Regions from separate parts of the Peribacillus aracenensis genome, predicted to be linked through region 2. Evidence: a T-box and tRNA genes for the amino acid it is inferred to sense, from the RefSeq annotation. Region 2 holds a T-box; the other holds one or more tRNA genes.
The links. A T-box is a leader RNA that pairs with one kind of tRNA and senses whether it is charged. The one in region 2 lies ahead of pheS (phenylalanine--tRNA ligase subunit alpha), so its partner is inferred to be a tRNA-Phe.

Region 1 (3,370 bases), on a different contig from region 2:
GTGCGGACGGGATAAGTGCTGAAAGCATCTAAGCATGAAGCCCCCCTCAAGATGAGATTTCCCATGGCGCAAGCTAGTAAGATCCCTGAAAGATGATCAGGTTGATAGGTCAGAGGTGGAAGCGTGGCGACATGTGGAGCTGACTGATACTAATAGATCGAGGACTTAACCAACGCTTTTTAAAAAATGAAATACCTTCTTATTATCTAGTTTTGAAGGAATGAAAATTTCTTCTTGCATTTTCTCAAAAAGACGTTATAATAATATATGTCTTGAAAAAATGTTAACATTGTTTGGTGACGATAGCGAAGAGGTCACACCCGTTCCCATTCCGAACACGGCAGTTAAGCTCTTCAGCGCCGATGGTAGTTGGGGGTTTCCCCCTGTGAGAGTAGGACGTCGCCAAGCAGGTTTCATATGGAGGATTAGCTCAGCTGGGAGAGCATCTGCCTTACAAGCAGAGGGTCGGCGGTTCGATCCCGTCATCCTCCACCATTTTACACCTGCCGGTGTAGCTCAACTGGTAGAGCAACTGACTTGTAATCAGTAGGTTGGGGGTTCAAGTCCTCTTGCCGGCACCATTTTAAAATAGTACAAGCACGAGCCATTAGCTCAGTTGGTAGAGCATCTGACTTTTAATCAGAGGGTCGAAGGTTCGAATCCTTCATGGCTCACCATTTTATATGCGGGTGTGGCGGAATTGGCAGACGCACCAGACTTAGGATCTGGCGCCGCAAGGCGTGGGGGTTCAAGTCCCTTCACCCGCATCTTTCATGCGGAAGTAGTTCAGTGGTAGAATACAACCTTGCCAAGGTTGGGGTCGCGGGTTCGAATCCCGTCTTCCGCTCCACTTTTCGTATGTGCCGGGGTGGCGGAACTGGCAGACGCACAGGACTTAAAATCCTGCGGTAGGTGACTACCGTACCGGTTCGATTCCGGTCCTCGGCACCATCATAATATGCGCCCGTAGCTCAATTGGATAGAGCATCTGACTACGAATCAGAAGGTTGTAGGTTCGACTCCCGCCGGGCGCACCATGTTTTTATTGCGGGAAGTAGCTCAGCTTGGTAGAGCACTTGGTTTGGGACCAAGGGGTCGCAGGTTCGAATCCTGTCTTCCCGACCACGTGATTTTTAATGAATGGGGCCTTAGCTCAGCTGGGAGAGCGCCTGCCTTGCACGCAGGAGGTCAGCGGTTCGATCCCGCTAGGCTCCACCATTTTTCAATCAGAAACTTATATTATATTGGCGGTGTAGCTCAGCTGGCTAGAGCGTACGGTTCATACCCGTGAGGTCGGGGGTTCGATCCCCTCCGCCGCTACCAATAAATATAAGGACCTTTAGCTCAGCTGGTTAGAGCAGACGGCTCATAACCGTCCGGTCGTAGGTTCGAGTCCTACAAGGTCCACCATATTCACTTTTTAAAAGCCATGGAGGTATACCCAAGTTCGGCTGAAGGGATCGGTCTTGAAAACCGACAGGGGAGTCAAATCCCGCGGGGGTTCGAATCCCTCTACCTCCTCCATTTTTCAAAAAGCAGCAAGTTGTTTTGAAACACCCTTACATAAAGGATGCGGACGAAACGCTATACACGAAAACTTGATGCAAATCGTTTCATTATTACCGTCGCGGGGTGGAGCAGTCCGGTAGCTCGTCGGGCTCATAACCCGAAGGTCGCAGGTTCAAATCCTGTCCCCGCAATTATTAGGTCCCGTGGTGTAGCGGTTAACATGCCTGCCTGTCACGCAGGAGATCGCGGGTTCGATTCCCGTCGGGACCGCCATTTTTAAAATTCAATACATATGTGGCTCAGTAGCTCAGTCGGTAGAGCAAAGGACTGAAAATCCTTGTGTCGGCGGTTCGATTCCGTCCTGAGCCACCATATTCTAAAAAATTACGGCGATTGTGGCGAAGTGGTTAACGCACCTGATTGTGGTTCAGGCATTCGTGGGTTCGATTCCCATCAGTCGCCCCATTTCGCGGGTGTAGTTTAGTGGTAAAACCTCAGCCTTCCAAGCTGATGATGAGGGTTCGATTCCCTTCACCCGCTCCAAATATGGGCCTATAGCTCAGCTGGTTAGAGCGCACGCCTGATAAGCGTGAGGTCGATGGTTCGAGTCCATTTAGGCCCACCATATTCATTGTTCCGCAGTAGCTCAGTGGTAGAGCATTCGGCTGTTAACCGAACGGTCGTAGGTTCGAGTCCTACCTGCGGAGCCATGGGGAAGTACTCAAGAGGCTGAAGAGGCGCCCCTGCTAAGGGTGTAGGTCGCGCGAGCGGCGCGAGGGTTCAAATCCCTCCTTCTCCGCCAGTTGGCCCGTTGGTCAAGCGGTTAAGACACCGCCCTTTCACGGCGGTAACACGGGTTCGAATCCCGTACGGGTCATAACAAAAAGGGAAGCATACATGAATGTATGCTTCTTTTTTTCATTTCTTTTCATTGATATAACTATCTTTTTGTTTATAGGGAATGTCTCCAAGATTGGATTCTATGTTTTCTTCCTCCAGTGTATCTTCATATACCTTTTGCTTTTTGTTCGGTATGTTCACTCTATTTTTTCCTTCGATATCATTTGCGGCATATCCTTCATAGTCTTCAGGAAACCCATTCGTTTCATCCTCAGTTTTATAAAGATCATTATAATTGTCATGATCGCCTGTGTAATCGGATGGTGTTTCGGATGTACCGAATTTGGCAACTTCACCAAAGCTATCTTCTTTATCCACCATTTCGATTCCATGACGATTTTCAAAATGATCACCCATGGATGGGATTAGTATATCCTCTTCCGCAGGCCGGTCTTGTGAAATCGACCGTTCTGGAGCATGCTCGACACAGTAGAGGGTGCTTGGGATCGCTTCAAGCCTCTCGATGGGGATTTCCCTATTGCAGGTTTTACAATGGCCATACGAGCCTTCCTCCATGGCTTTCAAAGCTTCATCGATTTTCTCCATTTCGGATTGTGCATGTTCATCGAGTGCTTGATTCCGCTCCATCTCGAATAATTCGGTACCAAGATCAGCAGGATGATTATCATAGGATGATAATTCCCCTACGGATTCGGTCTGGCTTTTATCCAGAACGGATTGTTCATCATTTTGAATTCTATTAATTAGCTCATTTTTTTCTTGAAGCAGTTCTTTTTTGAATTTTTGCGTTTGTTGTTTCGTTGCCATATCGGATTCACTCCTTCTAAAGTCTAAATCTCATTTATATTGGTAAGATGGTTGTATTATCTATTACCCGAATCGGAGTATAGGAAAACAATAAGGAACGGATGATAGAAAAAAGGACTGAGCGAATGAGCTCAGTCCCAGGAGATTATATAAGATAGCTGATGAATAATCCAATGGCCATGAGTAAGCCAAA
Region 2 (3,370 bases):
CCTCCTCTAACACATAATGACTGACATTCATAGCATTTCACAAACTCACATGCAATATGTATGTGAATTGCGTTATAATAGGAAAATCAGTGTGAAGTTAAAGGAGCGTTTACCCTTGAAATATATTGAATCCGTAAAAAACCCGCAAGTTAAGCAATGGAAAAAACTTTTGACGAAAAAAGAACGAGATAAAACAGGTAAATATCTAGTCGAGGGTTTTCACCTAGTTGAAGAAGCCTTAAAAGAAGAAATCGTCTTGGAAGTGATCATCAATGAAGAAACTGAAATGCCTGCTCATTTTAAGGTGGAAGGCACAGAACTCATTTATGTGAAAAATGATATTATGAAGGCGATTTGTGATACCGAAGCTCCTCAGGGAATTGCTGCGGTTTGTGAACAGAAATCAACGAGCATGGCGTCCATCAATCCGGATAAATTATTGTTGATCGATGCCGTACAAGATCCGGGAAATATTGGAACGATGATCAGGACAGCGGATGCAGCTGGAATCGATGCGGTCATACTTGGCGAAGGGTGTGCTGACCTGTATAATCCCAAAGTGGTCCGTTCGACGCAAGGGAGCCTCTTCCATATGCCTGTAATTAAAGGGAACCTTTCCGATATCATCGATGAGCTGAAGGAAAGCGGCACACCGGTATATGGCACGGCATTAGAAGGCGCATCGCCATTTGAAGAAGTGGAAAAGTCTTCCCGATTTGCCCTGCTGGTCGGTAATGAAGGCCAAGGAGTATCGAAGGAATTACTGGAGAAAACGACTAAAAACCTTTATATTCCCATCTACGGAAAAAGCGAATCATTGAATGTGGGTATCGCTGCAGGGATTTTAATGTACTATTTACGAAAATCGATTTGAAACGGCCGAAGAATTATAATATAATAAAACAGAATTTTATAATGAAAACAACGATGACAAAGAGTAGTAGCTTAAGTTAACCATATCCAGGGAAAAAATGCCTTGACTGAAAGCATTTTTATGGCACTGCTTAAGGGAATTCACCTTTCGAGTTGGCATTGGGAAGACATGATGTCTGAAAAATGTTCCGGTGAAGAGCCGTTATTTTTTAATGAAGTGAGTGCAGAAGTTTTTTTGTTCGTGCACTAATAAGGGTGGTACCGCGATACATAAACCTCGTCCCTTTAGGGATTGGGGTTTTTTTGTGTTCATTTTTACAAAAGGAAAATAAAGGAGGAAGACATGATGCAGGAACGTTTACTAGAACTGCAGGAAGAAGCGTTGCAAAAAGTTGCCGCCGCTTCCGAATTAAAAGAACTGAATGAAGTCCGAGTTGCTTATTTAGGGAAAAAAGGGCCAATCACTGAGGTATTGCGCGGCATGGGTAAATTATCTGCCGAAGAACGCCCGAAAATCGGGGCACTGGCCAATGATGTAAGGGAAGCGATCGCAACAAAGATCGAGGAGAAACAAAAAGCACTTGAAACTGCGGCAGTCAATGCAAAGCTGGCAACTGAAACGATTGACGTCACACTTCCTGGACGTCCGGTTAACAAGGGGAATCTACATCCATTAACACGTGTCGTGGAAGAAATCGAAGACTTATTCATCGGTATGGGCTATACCGTTGCGGAAGGTCCTGAAGTCGAAAGCGACTACTACAACTTCGAGGCACTTAACTTGCCGAAAAGCCATCCGGCACGTGATATGCAGGATTCCTTCTACATAACGGACGAAATCCTGATGCGTACGCACACTTCACCTGTTCAAGCCAGAACGATGGAAAAACATAAAGGTCAAGGACCTGTTAAAATCATTTGCCCAGGAAAAGTATATCGCCGTGATAACGATGACGCTACACACTCCCATCAATTCCAGCAAATTGAGGGCTTGGTCATCGATGAGAACATCAGCATGAGCGACCTGAAAGGAACGCTGGACGTATTTGCGAAAAAAGTATTCGGGCAAGACCGTGAGATTCGTCTTCGTCCAAGTTTCTTCCCATTTACGGAGCCTTCCGTCGAAGTGGATATTTCTTGTAAAATCTGTGGTGGTAAAGGCTGCAGCGTATGTAAACAAACAGGCTGGATCGAAGTGCTTGGCGGCGGGATCGTTCATCCGAACGTCCTTGAAATGGCTGGCTTCGATTCCAAGAAATACTCTGGATTCGCATTTGGAATCGGCGTGGAACGGATTGCCATGTTGAAGTACGGTGTGGATGATATCCGTCATTTCTATACGAATGACGTTCGTTTCTTAAAACAATTCAACCATCATGAAGCATAAATTTTTATTTTAAAAAGGAGGACCTACCATGTTTGTGTCATATAAATGGTTACAAGATTATGTTGACCTTTCAGGCATCAATGCGACGGAGCTAGCTGACAAAATCACGAAAAGCGGCATTGAGGTTGAAGGGGTGGAAAAGAAAAGTGAAGGGCTAAAAGGGGTCGTCATCGGGCATGTCATTGAACGTGAACAGCATCCAAATGCGGATAAATTGAATAAATGCCAAGTTGATATCGGGGCCGAAAATCCTGTTCAGATCATCTGTGGAGCACCGAATGTCGATAAAGGCCAAAAAGTCGCAGTCGCTACTGTTGGCGCAGTCCTTCCAGGTAATTTCAAAATTAAGAAAGCGAAACTTCGTGGCGAGGAATCGCACGGGATGATCTGCTCGCTTCAGGAATTGGGCTTCGAATCCAAGCTCGTTTCCAAGGATTATGCTACAGGTATCTTCGTCTTCCCTAATGATGTGGAAGTAGGGAAAGATGCATTGGAGGAACTTGGTTTAAGTGATGAAGTGCTGGAACTTGGGCTGACTCCGAACCGTTCCGATGCATTGAGCATGCTTGGTGTTGCATACGAAGTGGCAGCCATTCTAGGCCGGGAAGTGAAATGGCCGGTTGTCGAGAAAGAAGAGGCAGCTGAAAAAGCAACTGATTATATCAGTGTCAAAGTTGAAGCGAAAGAAGATAACCCGATATACATCGCTAAAATCATCAAGGATGTCAAGGTCGGACCTTCACCGCTTTGGATGCAGACTAGGTTGATGTCTGCAGGTATCCGACCTCATAATAATGTGGTGGATATCACGAACTACATTTTACTTGAATACGGCCAACCGCTCCATGCCTTTGATTATGACCGCTTTGGTTCAAAGGAAATCGTCATCCGCAGAGCGAAGGATGCTGAAAAAATCGTAACATTGGATGAAGCGGAACGCACTTTGACACCTGACCATTTAGTGATCACAAATGGCAGCGAGCCAGTAGCGATAGCTGGTGTGATGGGCGGAGCGGATTCCGAAGTGAAAAATGATACGACGAACATCATCATTGAAAGTGCATATTTTGCAGGTACAGTGGTTCGTAAAGCTTCAAAGGACCATGGATT

Region 1: it has a tRNA-Phe gene. The T-box ahead of pheS (phenylalanine--tRNA ligase subunit alpha) is inferred to sense a tRNA for this amino acid. The anticodon was not compared.

What each region holds. Positions count from the first base shown of each region.
Region 1 covers NZ_JANZMJ010000005.1:226,999-230,368, reverse strand. Annotated here, with positions in the region: partial or broken rRNA gene N0M92_RS08160 (23S ribosomal RNA) at 1-173, shown strand, start outside; rRNA gene rrf (5S ribosomal RNA) at 293-408, shown strand; tRNA gene N0M92_RS08150 (tRNA-Val) at 420-495, shown strand; tRNA gene N0M92_RS08145 (tRNA-Thr) at 506-581, shown strand; tRNA gene N0M92_RS08140 (tRNA-Lys) at 602-677, shown strand; tRNA gene N0M92_RS08135 (tRNA-Leu) at 686-767, shown strand; tRNA gene N0M92_RS08130 (tRNA-Gly) at 776-850, shown strand; tRNA gene N0M92_RS08125 (tRNA-Leu) at 863-951, shown strand; tRNA gene N0M92_RS08120 (tRNA-Arg) at 961-1,037, shown strand; tRNA gene N0M92_RS08115 (tRNA-Pro) at 1,049-1,125, shown strand; tRNA gene N0M92_RS08110 (tRNA-Ala) at 1,143-1,218, shown strand; tRNA gene N0M92_RS08105 (tRNA-Met) at 1,247-1,323, shown strand; tRNA gene N0M92_RS08100 (tRNA-Ile) at 1,334-1,410, shown strand; tRNA gene N0M92_RS08095 (tRNA-Ser) at 1,432-1,524, shown strand; tRNA gene N0M92_RS08090 (tRNA-Met) at 1,627-1,700, shown strand; tRNA gene N0M92_RS08085 (tRNA-Asp) at 1,707-1,782, shown strand; tRNA gene N0M92_RS08080 (tRNA-Phe) at 1,806-1,881, shown strand; tRNA gene N0M92_RS08075 (tRNA-His) at 1,899-1,974, shown strand; tRNA gene N0M92_RS08070 (tRNA-Gly) at 1,979-2,052, shown strand; tRNA gene N0M92_RS08065 (tRNA-Ile) at 2,058-2,134, shown strand; tRNA gene N0M92_RS08060 (tRNA-Asn) at 2,145-2,219, shown strand; tRNA gene N0M92_RS08055 (tRNA-Ser) at 2,221-2,311, shown strand; tRNA gene N0M92_RS08050 (tRNA-Glu) at 2,315-2,386, shown strand; gene N0M92_RS08045 (TraR/DksA C4-type zinc finger protein) at 2,428-3,177, opposite strand; gene N0M92_RS08040 (1,4-dihydroxy-2-naphthoate polyprenyltransferase) at 3,323-3,370, opposite strand, start outside.
Region 2 covers NZ_JANZMJ010000006.1:129,411-132,780, reverse strand. Annotated here, with positions in the region: gene N0M92_RS08805 (TrmH family RNA methyltransferase) at 116-874, shown strand; T-box leader at 919-1,161, shown strand; gene pheS (phenylalanine--tRNA ligase subunit alpha) at 1,220-2,260, shown strand; gene pheT (phenylalanine--tRNA ligase subunit beta) at 2,289-3,370, shown strand, end outside.